Regions from separate parts of the Mesorhizobium sp. M1182 genome, predicted to be linked through region 1. Evidence: predicted binding sites of a transcription regulator. Region 1 holds the regulator's gene; each other region holds the start of a gene.
The links. The regulator LexA, encoded in region 1, represses DNA repair genes until DNA is damaged. The targets are predictions, from matches to a motif close to TGTTCNNNNTGTGTTCNG.

Region 2: a site for LexA is predicted at 1,530-1,547, ahead of NKH33_RS22530 (ImuA family protein). Genes of this name have one in related genera too.
Region 3: a site for LexA is predicted at 2,509-2,526, ahead of NKH33_RS22230 (Y-family DNA polymerase). Genes of this name have one in related genera too.

The regions. Positions count from the first base shown of each region.
Region 1 covers NZ_JAMYMD010000008.1:15,796-19,843, reverse strand. The annotation lists gene NKH33_RS12040 (hormone-sensitive lipase) at 1-115, opposite strand, end outside; gene kynU (kynureninase) at 211-1,458, opposite strand; gene lexA (transcriptional repressor LexA) at 1,906-2,640, shown strand; partial or broken gene NKH33_RS12025 (ComEC/Rec2 family competence protein) at 2,634-4,048, opposite strand, start outside.
Region 2 covers NZ_JAMYMD010000022.1:4,808-8,855, forward strand. The annotation lists gene NKH33_RS22515 (HpcH/HpaI aldolase/citrate lyase family protein) at 1-440, shown strand, start outside; gene NKH33_RS22520 (DUF1737 domain-containing protein) at 469-675, shown strand; gene NKH33_RS22525 (metallopeptidase family protein) at 965-1,387, opposite strand; gene NKH33_RS22530 (ImuA family protein) at 1,571-2,653, shown strand; gene NKH33_RS22535 (DUF6504 family protein) at 2,586-4,048, shown strand, end outside.
Region 3 covers NZ_JAMYMD010000021.1:49,337-53,384, reverse strand. The annotation lists partial or broken gene NKH33_RS22245 (transposase) at 97-623, shown strand; gene NKH33_RS22240 (hypothetical protein) at 782-949, shown strand; gene NKH33_RS22235 (hypothetical protein) at 1,002-1,256, opposite strand; gene NKH33_RS22230 (Y-family DNA polymerase) at 1,497-2,492, opposite strand; gene NKH33_RS22225 (ABC transporter ATP-binding protein) at 3,500-4,048, opposite strand, start outside.

The DNA.
Region 1 (4,048 bases):
CGTCGCGGAAAACCCGCGCGGGCTCGATCCAGGCCGCCGGCCAGCGATCGCTGCCGGCTATGTTGGCGCCGTTGGCATAGGCGTTGTCCCAATCGGCAATGTGACGTTCGAACACCCTGCGCCCTCCCTGGCATATGGCCCTGCAGCGTAGCCGTAAGCATCGCGCGGCGCGTCGTCGCCAGCCTCACGATTCCAGCTCTCGCATCAATCTCAAGTGACAGCTGCTTTGATGGCGAAGCGCGCATCCTTCCACGCACCGGTGTGCAGGATGTCCTCAAGCACTTTGACGGCCTGCCAGACATCGGCATAGCCGACATAGAGCGGGGTGAAGCCGAAGCGCATGGTCGATGGCGCGCGAAAATCGCCGATCACGCCACGTTCGATCAGCGCGCGCATGACCTGGTAGCCATGCTCATGCATGAATGAAATCTGGCTGCCGCGTTTTTCCCCATCGCGCGTGCTTTCGAGCGTGAGCCCGTAAGTGCCGCACTTTGCCTCGACAAGCTCGATGAACAGATCCGCCAGCGCGATGCTCTTCTTGCGCACCGCCGTCATGTCGACATCGTTCCAGATGTCGAGCGCGCCCTTCAGCGTGCGCATCGACAGGACCGGCTGCGTGCCGCACAGAAACCGGCGGATGCCGGTGCCGGCCGCATAGCCTGGCTCGAAGGCGAAGGGCCGTGCATGGCCCCACCAGCCGGTGAGCGGCTGCTGGATGTCGGAAAGATGCCGCTCAGCCGCATAGATGAAGGCAGGCGCGCCCGGGCCGCCATTCAGATATTTGTAGGTGCAGCCAACGGCAAAATCGGCGTTTGCCTTGTCGAGCTCGACTGGCATCGCGCCGGCGGTGTGGCAGAGATCCCAGACGATCATCGCCCCGGCTTCCTGAGCCCTGCGCGTCAGCGCCGGCATGTCGCGCAGTTCGCCCGACCTATAGTTGACGTGGTTGACCAGCACCACAGCGGTGCGTTCGTCGATCAGCTCTTCGATGGTCGGCGCGTCGACTCCCGAGAGGCGCAGCAGCGTATCTTTTCGCGTCGAAACCACACCCTCGGCCATGTAGAGGTCCGTCGGAAAACTATCGCCCTCGGCGACGATGACCTGCCGCTCCGGTCGCATGGCCATGGCGGCGTGCAGCAGCTTGTAGATGTTGACCGATGTCGTGTCGCAGACCACTGTCTGGCCGGCCGCGGCCCCGATCAGGCGCCCGAGCTGGTCGCCAAGTTCAAGCGGCATGTTGAACCAGCCGGCCGTGTTCCATGCGCGGATGAGATCATGCGACCATTCTTCGGTCGCGGCCTTGTGCAGTTCATCGAAAGCGGCACGTGAAGCAGCTCCTAGCGAATTGCCGTCGAGATAGATCACTCCTTGCGGCAACACAAAGCGGTCGCGCATCGCGCGCAGCGGATCCGCGGCATCCATCGCCTTTATGGCCACGAGATCGGGAATTCCTGTCATGATTTGTCTGCTCCCCCAAGATCCAACGCAACGCCGGACACGCATCGACTGTTCTTCCATTACTTGGTTGCGCGCAGCAAGGCTCCACCGGCGAGAAGCAGCCTGACCAGGCGGTGGAAACCGGGACTTAACCCGAGGTTGGCGTTTTGAGTTCGTTTCGTTCACGGTGCATTGACCAAACCGCACAGTCGATACGGGTTCAATTCCGTGCCTTTTGCCGACCGACGGCCGATGCCAGTGCCGCCTTCTAGGAGGCCAGAAGGGCGCAAACGAAAGCAGAATCAAGGCGATGAGGCTCGCGGCGGTGAAAATGCGTTACGCCGGTAGGGGACGTCGTTTGTTTCCCGAGCCTTAACGCATTCATTAAACTTTAAACAGTTGCGGAACACAACTGGAACAGATAGTGTTTGTTCTGGGTTTGTTTTTCTGATTCTGTTGGGGGTCGCTATGCTGACACGCAAACAACACGAACTGCTTATGTTCATCCACGAAAGGTTGAAGGAAAGCGGTATCCCGCCTTCATTCGACGAGATGAAGGAAGCGCTCGACCTGGCTTCCAAATCCGGAATCCACCGGCTGATTACGGCGCTGGAGGAGCGCGGCTTCATTCGCCGTTTGCCCAACCGGGCCCGTGCGCTGGAGGTGCTACGCCTGCCTGACTCGATCGCCCCCGGCCTCAATGCGGCACGCAAGTTCTCGCCGAGTGTCATCCAGGGCAGCCTTGGGCAAGGCGCCCCTCGGCAGGGCAAGCCGACATCGTCGCGCGTGCCCGCAGCCGGAAATGACGACGATGTCGTCGCCGCCGTTTCGATCCCGGTAATGGGCCGCATCGCTGCCGGTGTGCCGATCGACGCCATCCAGCACCAGACGCATTCGATTTCGGTGCCGCCGGATATGATCATGGGCGGCGAGCATTATGCGCTCGAGGTCAAAGGCGATTCGATGATCGAGGCCGGCATTTTCGACGGCGACACGGTGATCATCCGCAATGCCGATACGGCGAGCCCCGGTGAGATCGTGGTGGCACTGGTCGACGAGGAGGAAGCGACGCTGAAGCGGTTCCGCCGCAAGGGCGCCTCGATCGCCCTGGAAGCCGCCAATCCGGCCTACGAGACGCGCATCTTCGGACCAGACAGGGTCAAGGTGCAGGGCAAGCTCGTCGGACTGATCCGCCGCTACTGAGTTCCGCCCTTGGCGCCGGCTTTGGGATTGTCGGCCCTGCGGTATGGCGGCAGGCCCCGTGCCGCGCGTGAAAATTTCCGTTGCACGTGCCAGGGCCGGTATGATTTTTCGACGGCGAAGCGGATCTCGGCGCGTGTTGCCGCTTGTGGATCGAAATAGACGGCGGCACTTCCCGCGCGCGCCAGTTGCCGTTTGGTGACGACGAGGACCAGCCGGTCGTAGTAGCAGGGGTTATGGGCGGTGGCGTCGTCGATGACGATCAAGCTGGCAAAGGCGCAGGCTGGCCGCGCAGTATCGCGGTCCGTGGCTTGCGCGATGATCGCGCCGGATGGATGCCTGGCAAGGCAGAGGCCGTCCGTGCAAATGAACGGCATGCCCGGCGGCAGGTCGGCCGGATCGGCAATGTCGAATTGCGGGTCGTTCTTTCCAGGGGTTTCCGGCGCGACGATGGCCTCCGATGTGAGCGCGCGTTTCCAGTTGTCGATGGTGAACTCATTCGGGCGTGCCCGGTTGACCGCGAGTTCACCGCTGCCGATCGACAGCGCGACCAGCCGTGCGTCCTCCGAGACCAATACGTCGGGTATGCGTGTCTGCGTTGTCGTCAGCAAGCCGGCGAGCGCAAAAGGAAGTGCCGCCAGCCGCAACCACGTCGTCGCCATGCTGGCAATGACGAGGGCGATCGTCACCAGAAGGACGGATCTCAGCGAAATCAGCCCGACCGCATCGATCGGCGAGCGCTCCGAGATCCACCCGGACAGGGCGATCATCGCCGTCAGCCCCTTGCCCATGACATAGAGGAAAGGGCCATCCGCACCGAACGGCATCGCCAGCGCGCTGAGAACGGCGAAGGGCATGACGACCAGTGAGACGATGGGCATGATGGCCAGATTGGCGAACAGGCGAGCGGCGCCACGCGCTGGAAATGCCATATGGCGAAAAGCGCCGTGGCGCTCCCTGCAATGATCGAGGTCATCGCCAGACCGCACATGCCCAGCAGGACCTTTCGAGTGGCAAGGCGTAGCGGCGACTGCCGCGGCGGCGGCGTGGTGGCCCTCCCGGCGCGGTAATCGGACCAGCCTGCATAGGCGCCGACAAGGGCCGCCGTCGCGGCGAAGGACATCTGGAAACTCGGACCGACCACCTCGTGCGGCGACACCAGGATGACCGCGATGGCCGAGATCGCCAGGTTGCGCATGGTGAGCGCGGCCCGGTCGACCAGCACGGCGATAAGCATCACCGCCAGCATGATGAAGCTGCGTTCGGCCGCCACGACAATGCCGGAAAAGACGAGGTAGGCCGCAATCGAAAAAAGCGCGGCGGCCGCGGCATACTTCTTGACCGGCCGTCGCGATGAGAAATCGGGAAACAGCGCAAAGGCACCCCGCAGCAGCGCCATGATGGTGCCGGC
Region 2 (4,048 bases), on a different contig from region 1:
GCTCTCGCCTGGTTTGTTTCGTTGCCGGAACGAACGACCTGGTCAAGGACACCGGCATTCTCGCCACGCCCGACCGGCGTTATCTCGTTCCATGGCTGATGCAGATGGTGCTCGTGGCGCGTGCCGGCGGCCTCGACCTGCTCGATGGCGTCTTCAATGATTTTCGCGATATGGACGGGTTTGCGCGCGAGTGCACGGAAGCGGCCGCCATGGGTTTTGACGGCAAGTCGCTAATCCATCCGGCTCAGATCGAAGCCGCGAACCGCGCCTTTGCACCGTCGCCCGAAGCAATAGCCGAAGCGCGCGCGGTCAAGGATGCCTTCGCGCTCGCCCAAAATACCGGTAGGGCGGTAGTTGCGCTGAACGGCAAGATGGTCGAGCGGCTGCATCTGGCGCAGGCCGAAAAACTGCTGGCGAAGGCCGCCGCTGTTCGCGCATGACTAACGCAACTGACGACAGGATTGAAGAATGAAACTCTACCGTTTTCTGTCCGGTCCGGACGATTCCAGCTTCTGCCACAAGGTGACGGCGGCGTTGAACAAGGGCTGGCACCTGTTCGGCTCGCCGACCTATGCCTATGACCAGGAAGCCAAGACCATGCGCTGCGGCCAGGCCGTGGTGAAGGACATCGAGGGCCAGGAATACGGCCCCGACACCAAGCTCAGCGACTGGTAGGGAGGTTCGCTGAAGCGCTCGTCCTTCGTCATCCTAGGGCGTAGCAGTCGCGAAGCGACGTCGCGGAGTACCCTAGGACCCATGCCGTTACCTCTGCCGAAGGGCACGGCGGATCAGGATTAGTGTGAGCTACCACCGATCGGGATAGCCCCGTTACCCAGAACGGGATGATGAGCGGTCGGTTCTGCGCCGCCGGCGCACTGCATCACTATCACGGCATGGATCCTGGGGTCTGCGCCGCGTCGCTTCGCTCCTTGCTCCGCCCCAGGATGACGAGGAGCGGGGTCGCTCACTCTGCTGCTTCCTCGATCTTCTCCATGTCGTCGTCCGACAGGCCGAAATGGTGGCCGATCTCGTGGATCAGCACGTGGGTGACGATGTCGCCCAGCGTTTCCTCGTTCTCGGCCCAGTAGTCGAGGATGGCGCGACGATAGAGGGTGATGCGGTTCGGCCCCTCGCCGGTCTGCGGATTCCAGCGCTCGGCGATGCCGCGCCCCTCGAACAGGCCGAGCAGGTCGAAGGGCGTTTCCAGCGAAAGGTCGTCCATGATCTCGTCGGTCGGGAATTCGGCGATCTGAATGACGATCTCGCCGGTCAACTTGCGAAAGTCCTCCGGCAGATGGGCATAGGCCTCCAGCGCCAGGAGCTCGATTTCCTCCATCGTTGGCGAAAGCTGGTCGTGCCAGATGCGTGTTTGGTAGATGCGAGCCATGCTTTGTCCTTTGATCCCGGCATATAGGCTTTCAGGCCGGACTCGGCAAATGGTCGGGCTGGAGTGCCCGTGCCATGCCCCCACTACAGGAATAAATTCCCCATGACTCCGCTTGACTCTTCGGGCGACCTCTGGAATCCTAGAGAACATAACAGGAACAAGTGTGAGTGGAAGCTGACCGTCATGGCGACAAGCGCCGTGGCGCGGGAGACTGTTTTTGCCCTGCGCCGCCAGATCGCGAAGATCGAAGGGACCTTGCCCGAGCGCCTGGAGGCGCCGGCCAGTTCGTCGTTTGACGCGGATGTCCCTCGTCAGAGTCTGACACCCTCTCGGCATCCGACACCCGCTCGGAATCTGACCATTGTCCGGCGCGGCCTTGCCGTGGCGCCGCCCGATGCGTTTTTGCGCACCGGCGCCGAGCGCCTCGATGCCGCGCTGAGCGGCGGCCTGCCGAAGGCGGCGGTGAGCGAGTTTCATGGCGCCGCGACCCGCGATGCCGGGGCCGTTGCCGGTTTTGCCTTGTCGCTCGTCAGCCTGATCCTCAGCCAGGGGCCGCAATTGCCGGTGCTGTGGATCGGCACATCCGAGGTTTTCCGCGAGGCCGGCTTTCCCTATGCCAGGGGGCTTCACGCCTTCTTCGGCATCGAGCCGGAGCAATTGCTGTTTTCCGAGGCGCCAAGGCTGCTCGATGCGCTGTGGATCGCCGAGGAGGCTGCCCGGATGACGGCGCTGGCCGCCGTCATCCTCGAAATCCGCGGCAGCCCGCAGCGGCTTGACCTCACCGCGACGCGGCGGCTGCACGCCCGCGCGCAGAGTGCGGGCCGGCCGCTGTTCCTGCTGCGCCAGGCCGGCGAGCCCGAACCGACGGCAGCGCCCGTCCGCCTCATCCTGTCGGCGGCACCGGCGGCAACGCGTAAGACGCTTGCCGGGCCGCTCGCCGGCTCGATCGGCCGGCCCGCCTTCACCGTCGCCATCGGCAAGAGCCGCACGGCTTTGCCCGGAAAATTCACACTGGAGTGGAACCCCGATGAACGCATATTCGAAGAAAGACGGGGCGAGCAAGGAAGGTCTCAGGAATGGGCCCCAGAACGGCCAAAGAATCCTATCCTTGTGGTTTCCGCATCTCGCCGCCGAGAGGATCCTGCGGCAGCGTCTGGGGCGGTCCTGGCGTTCCCGGCCGTCGGATCACCTGCCGCTGGTGATCAGCCATCGCCAAGGGAACACCCAGCGCATCGCCGCCCTCGACGAACGGGCCGAGGCGCTTAATCTGAAGCGCGGCATGGGCATAGCCGACGCACGCGCCATGCATCCCTCGATCGACATCGTGGAGGCCGATCCGGAGGCCGACCGGCGCCTGCTCGAAGGCCTCGCCGACTGGTGCGACCGCTACACCCCGCTGGTGGCGCTTGACGGGACCGACGGCCTCTATCTCGACGTCACCGGCTGCACCCATCTTTTCGGCGGCGAACGCTCGATGCTGGATGATATCCTGTCGCGTTTTTTCCATCAGGGCTTCGATGTCCGCGCCGGGCTTGCCGCCACGCCTGGTGCTGCCTGGGCGGCGGCGCGGTTTGCTGGCGACCGCATCGTGCCCGATGGTGGGGAGGAAGCGCTTCTCGCGCCCTTGCCGCTGGCGGCGCTGCGCATCGACCCGGAGGTACGCGCCAGCCTCGAAAGCGTCGGCCTGCGCACGGCGGGCGCCGTCATGGCGGCACCGCGCGCGCCGCTGGCCCGCCGCTTCGGCGCATCGCTGCTCTTGCGCCTCGACCATGCGCTTGGCCGCCTCGAGGAGGCCGTGTCGCCGCGCCTGCCGGTGGCACCGCTTTCGGTCGAGCGTCACCTTGCCGAGCCGATCATGCTGACCGAGGACATCGAGCGGCTGACCGGCATGCTGGCGACCACCTTGAAGAGCGACCTCGAGCGTCGCGGCGAGGGCGCAAGGCGGCTGGCGCTGCTGCTTTTCCGCGTCGATGGCGGCGTCAGCCGCATCGCCGTCGGCACCTCGCGGCCTCTGCGCGAGCCGCGGCTGATCCAGAAATTGTTCCACGAAAGGCTTGCCGCGCTCGAACAGGATATCGACGCCGGCTATGGCTTCGATCTCGTGCGCCTTTCGGTGCTGACCGCCGCCGCCTTCGACATGCAGCAGGCCGACCTTGCCGGCGAGACGAGCGACGACGGTGCCGATATCGCGCTTTTTGCCGACCGCATTCGCGCCCGGCTCGGCGAAGGCGCGGTCTTGAAGCCGGTCGCCGTCGAGAGCCATTTGCCGGAGCGCGCCGTCGCCACCCTTCCCTTCACGGAGGTGCCGCAGAGAAGCTCGCCGCCGAAGCAGCCGGACAAGGCGAAGGACGCTCCCACGACCGTCTTCCAGCCGGAACGGCCGATCCGGCTTTTCCGTTCGCCCGAGCCGATCGAGGTGCCGGCCACCGAAATGCCGGAAGGCCCGCCTTTGAACTTCCGCTGGCGGCGCGCGCTCTATCGGGTCGCGCGCGCCGAAGGGCCGGAGCGCATCGCGCCGGAATGGTGGCGAGGGGCGGCGGGACGAGAAGATGCCCCGACCCGGGATTATTTCCGCATCGAGGATGCCGACGGCCGCCGTTACTGGCTCTATCGCCAGGGGCTTTACGGCGCCTCGCAGCCCTCGCCGCGCTGGTTCATGCA
Region 3 (4,048 bases), on a different contig from region 1:
CGATAGGATACGAAGCCTAGCTGGCTGTTGAAAAAGGGCTCGCGACGGCCCCAGGTTTCGTGATTCACTCTGATCACGAAGAGGTGGGAGTGAATCATGCGGGGCGGAGACGGACAGACGGGCGAGTTGTTCAGCTACGTAGACCTTGAGGTGCGGGTGCGGCGCGATCATCCGTTGCGGACAATTCGGGCGATTGTGAACGAGGCGCTTTCGGCACTGGAGCGGGAGTTCGCGGCGCTGTACTCACGCCGATCGGGCGGCCGTCGATCCCACCGGAGAGGCTGCTGCGGGCGATGCCGTTGCAGGCGTTCTATTCGATCCGCTCGGAACGGCTTTTGATGGAGCGGCTGGAATACGATCTTCTGTTCCGCTGGTTCGTCGGCATCGGCGTCGATGCTGCTTGGGACCATTCGGTATTCTCGAAGAACCGCGACCGGCTGCTGGAGGGCGACATCGCGGCGAAGTTCCTGGCTGCCGTGCTGGCGCAGCCCAAGGTGAAGAAGCTTCTGTCCACGGACCACTTCTCGGTCGACGGCACGCTGATCGAGGCGTGGGCGTCGATGAAGAGCGTCAAGCCGAAGGACGGCTCGGGCGAACCGCCGGCAGATGGCGGCGGACGCAATGGACGCCGGCGGGCGAGGCCAAGGCTCTGCTTTCGCACGATCTTGACGGCCAGCTTCAATTCCATCGCGTCGACCGCCAGATGAATTCGAGCAAGAACAAAGGCGGCGACGAAATGATCACGCCGATCGACATGCGAACCGCGTATGGGATCTGATACATGAGCGACGATCCTTCATCAAAGCCGGTGACGGCGTCGCGCCCGATAGCGATCTACGAACACTATTGCGAGCATGCGGGATGCACGAAGTGGGGCGGCTGGGGCTTTCCGCGCGGGAAACAGACGATTTGGTCTTGCTGGGAACATCGCGAGGACGCGGAGAACTGAGGCCGGCTCAATTTGAGCGATAGGATCAACGGAAGCGTAGCGGTTTTCACCGCTAGGCCAGGCCGCCGACGAATCCGCTCAGCTCGTCGAGCCGCACCATCGAGAGCCGCACTCCGCCGTGACAGCCGCGCGCCCTGCAGACGGTTTCGCGCTCCAGCTCGTCGATGTAGAGAAATTCACGCTCCGGCGACGTGCAGACGATCGCCCGCGTGAGGTAGTGGACGTGGCCGCATTTTTTGCAGCGCGCTTCCAGCTTTTGATTGTCGGCGAGGTCGCCGACGCGAATGTTTCGCTTCCAGCTTTTCACCAGAAATCCTCTGCTGAAGGAATGCGCGTATAGCTGATCTTGCCGCCAACATGGCCGCCCGCCGGCGGCCGCCACTGGCCGAGGCTGACGACCGTGCCGGCATAGCGCGTATTCAGATTGTCGATCGCCTTGCTGGCGTTTTCCCAACGCCGTCGCTGGCAATCGTCATGAGCAGCAAATCGAGCTGGCGTTAATGTGATGGCGACAAGTCGTAGAGCGTGACGCCAATCCGAAAAATCATCAGGCCGCGCGGGTGGTCCTTCCGTACCTGGTCCCACAGTTCTGATCGTCGTTGACGACCGGCAAATGGCGCTTTCCCATCCAAGTCCCGTCTCGGATCGACAGCCAGAGCCACAAGCCCCCAGCATAGAAGTTTTCTCGCCTCAGCCGCCGCGCCGCCTTGATCAGCAGCAGGCGCGAGATTTCGCGCGCGCCCCGGATCGTCCGCGACTCCGGTGGCAACACGCGACGATGTCCGAACATGCCACGGCTCGAGGCGGGTGCTTGGACGTCATAACCGTGCAGCGCACCAAAGGCGCTCTCCGGTAACATTGCCCCAAAGCTTGCGCATATGCTTTGCCTGGACATTGTAAAGCTGTTCCGTCGGTGGATGCCGGCACGATAGAGCCGCTTTGCCATGTTGCCGCCGACACCTGGAATGTCTTCCATTGTGACGGCGAGCATCGCAGCCGGAAGGTCTTCCGGCCGCCAGATCGTTAGCCCGTCACCATATCGGCCGCCATCGCGCTTGCCAACCTTGCAGGCAATTTTCGCGAGCTGCCGGTTGGCCGCAAACCCGATCGTGCACGTGATCCATGGTCCGACATTTTCGGCAATCGTCGCTTTGATCTTCGACGCCTGGGCGAGCGGGTCAGATCGGCCCGCCTCGTCGAGGCGGCACGTCAGCTCATCGATCGACTTCGCCGTGTCGATCGGAATCACCGTTTCAATTTCCGATAAGAGCGCATTATGTGCCCGGCGATACAAATCCGGCTTTTGCGGAACTAGAACGAGCTCCGGGCAAAGCCGCTTCGCCTCGTTGATCGGCATGACATTCTTGACGCCATACGCTTTCGCTTCGCGGCTGCATGCGATCACGGCCGTTCTGTCCGTTCCCTCGAAGGGAATGACACCGACCGGCCGACTGCGCAGACGTTGGTCGCACTGCTGTTCGACAGACGCGAAAAAGCCATCGAAATCCAAATAGAGCCGTTCGATGGTTTCTGGCTTGCGCATGGTTGCTCCTGTCGTAATGAACAAAAGTAGAACACCCGCCGCCGGTTCCCCGTCAAGAGGAATTTGTTCTTATGCGCAATTTGTCTGGCGTGCTCCTGCAGCATCCATGAATCGCAGGCCGTGATCAGTCAGGCCGAGAGACGTGCGGCTCCCCGCCGTCAAAACGGGATGCTGGACCACCGCAAGCTTATGATCGAGCAAAATCCGGACACGGCGCCACGGCAAATCGAGTTCTTCGCCGCACGCGATTAACTCCATGTCAGCCAGGGCATTGCGCCGTTGATCATCCGTCATAGGCGGCGCTGCAGGCCAGTCTATCGATCTCATTTCGTTTTCCAGACCTGATTTTTCCCTTTCCTACCTGAGATATTCCGCGCCGGACAGCAGTAGTGGGGTGAAAATCCGACGCTTGCTGCCCGAAACAAATGCCGCTCTCGACCCCCTCGCCGACCCCCTGAACGGAGGTCAAAGGAAAGTCATGACCCGGAGACCTGGCCATACGCGCGGGAAATGACAGCTTTGCGCCCCGAATTCGGCCGTCGCATCCAGTTCAACAGGCGCTCGAAAACAGACATTGCTAACGTCGCACAAAGGTTCTGAATTGCCGCCTAGCCACCTTCGTCGCGGCACCGTCATGGGCCGAAACCGGATGTCGGGTTCGGTTGAGCGAAAGCGACATAGAGCCCGGCCGGAAACGCCGGAGCCCCTCAAACGCGGCAGCTAACGTACTTTTTGTTCCGACTGGTAGGCTCGCCTCGGGCAACGCAGCGCGCGGGCGGATACGACTTAAGAACTACCCCGGTCGGGCCTGCAATCAAAATGGCTGGCTACCACGCCCGGTTTCGAGAGTTTCTCATCCAGCTGCTTATCCGCGGTCGTAAGCGACGTTGAAGACGGTGGTAGTCTGTCCCGGTCGGTGTGGTATGCTGACTTTCTCACAATGCGGTGCACCTTTTCGATTCATAATGAAAAAGGGTCCGCCTCTTCGCCAGTTGGTCGAGGGCTTTTCATTCGAGTATCTCAATGGGGGATCCACTACGCTGGCCGCGTAATTCGAGGGTCTCGGCATAGTGACAAGCAGCCTTGCGACCGTCCTTCTGAAGCGCCAGAACAGGCACTTCGGTGACGCATCTTGTTTCGTCGGAATAGCGGCAGCGGGTATGGAACGGGCAGCCGCTGGGCGAGTTCGACGGATCGGGAATTTCGCCCATCAGTACGATCCGGTGTTCCTTCACATTGGCATCGGGGTCCGGCACAGGCACGGCGCTGAGCAGCGCTTCTGTGTAGGGATGCATCGGCCGCTCGAAAAGGCGGTCTGTCTCGCCGATCTCGATTACCCGCCCCAGATACATGACGGCGGTGCGATTGCAGATCTGCCGCACAACGCTAAGGTCATGAGCGATGAACAAATAGGTAAAGCCGAATTCCTTCTGAAGGTCGTCGAGCAGGTTGAGAATCTGCGCCTGCACGGATACATCGAGCGCCGATACCGCCTCGTCGCAGATGATGATGCGCGGCTCCAGGGCCAGGGCCCGGGCAATGCCGATGCGCTGGCG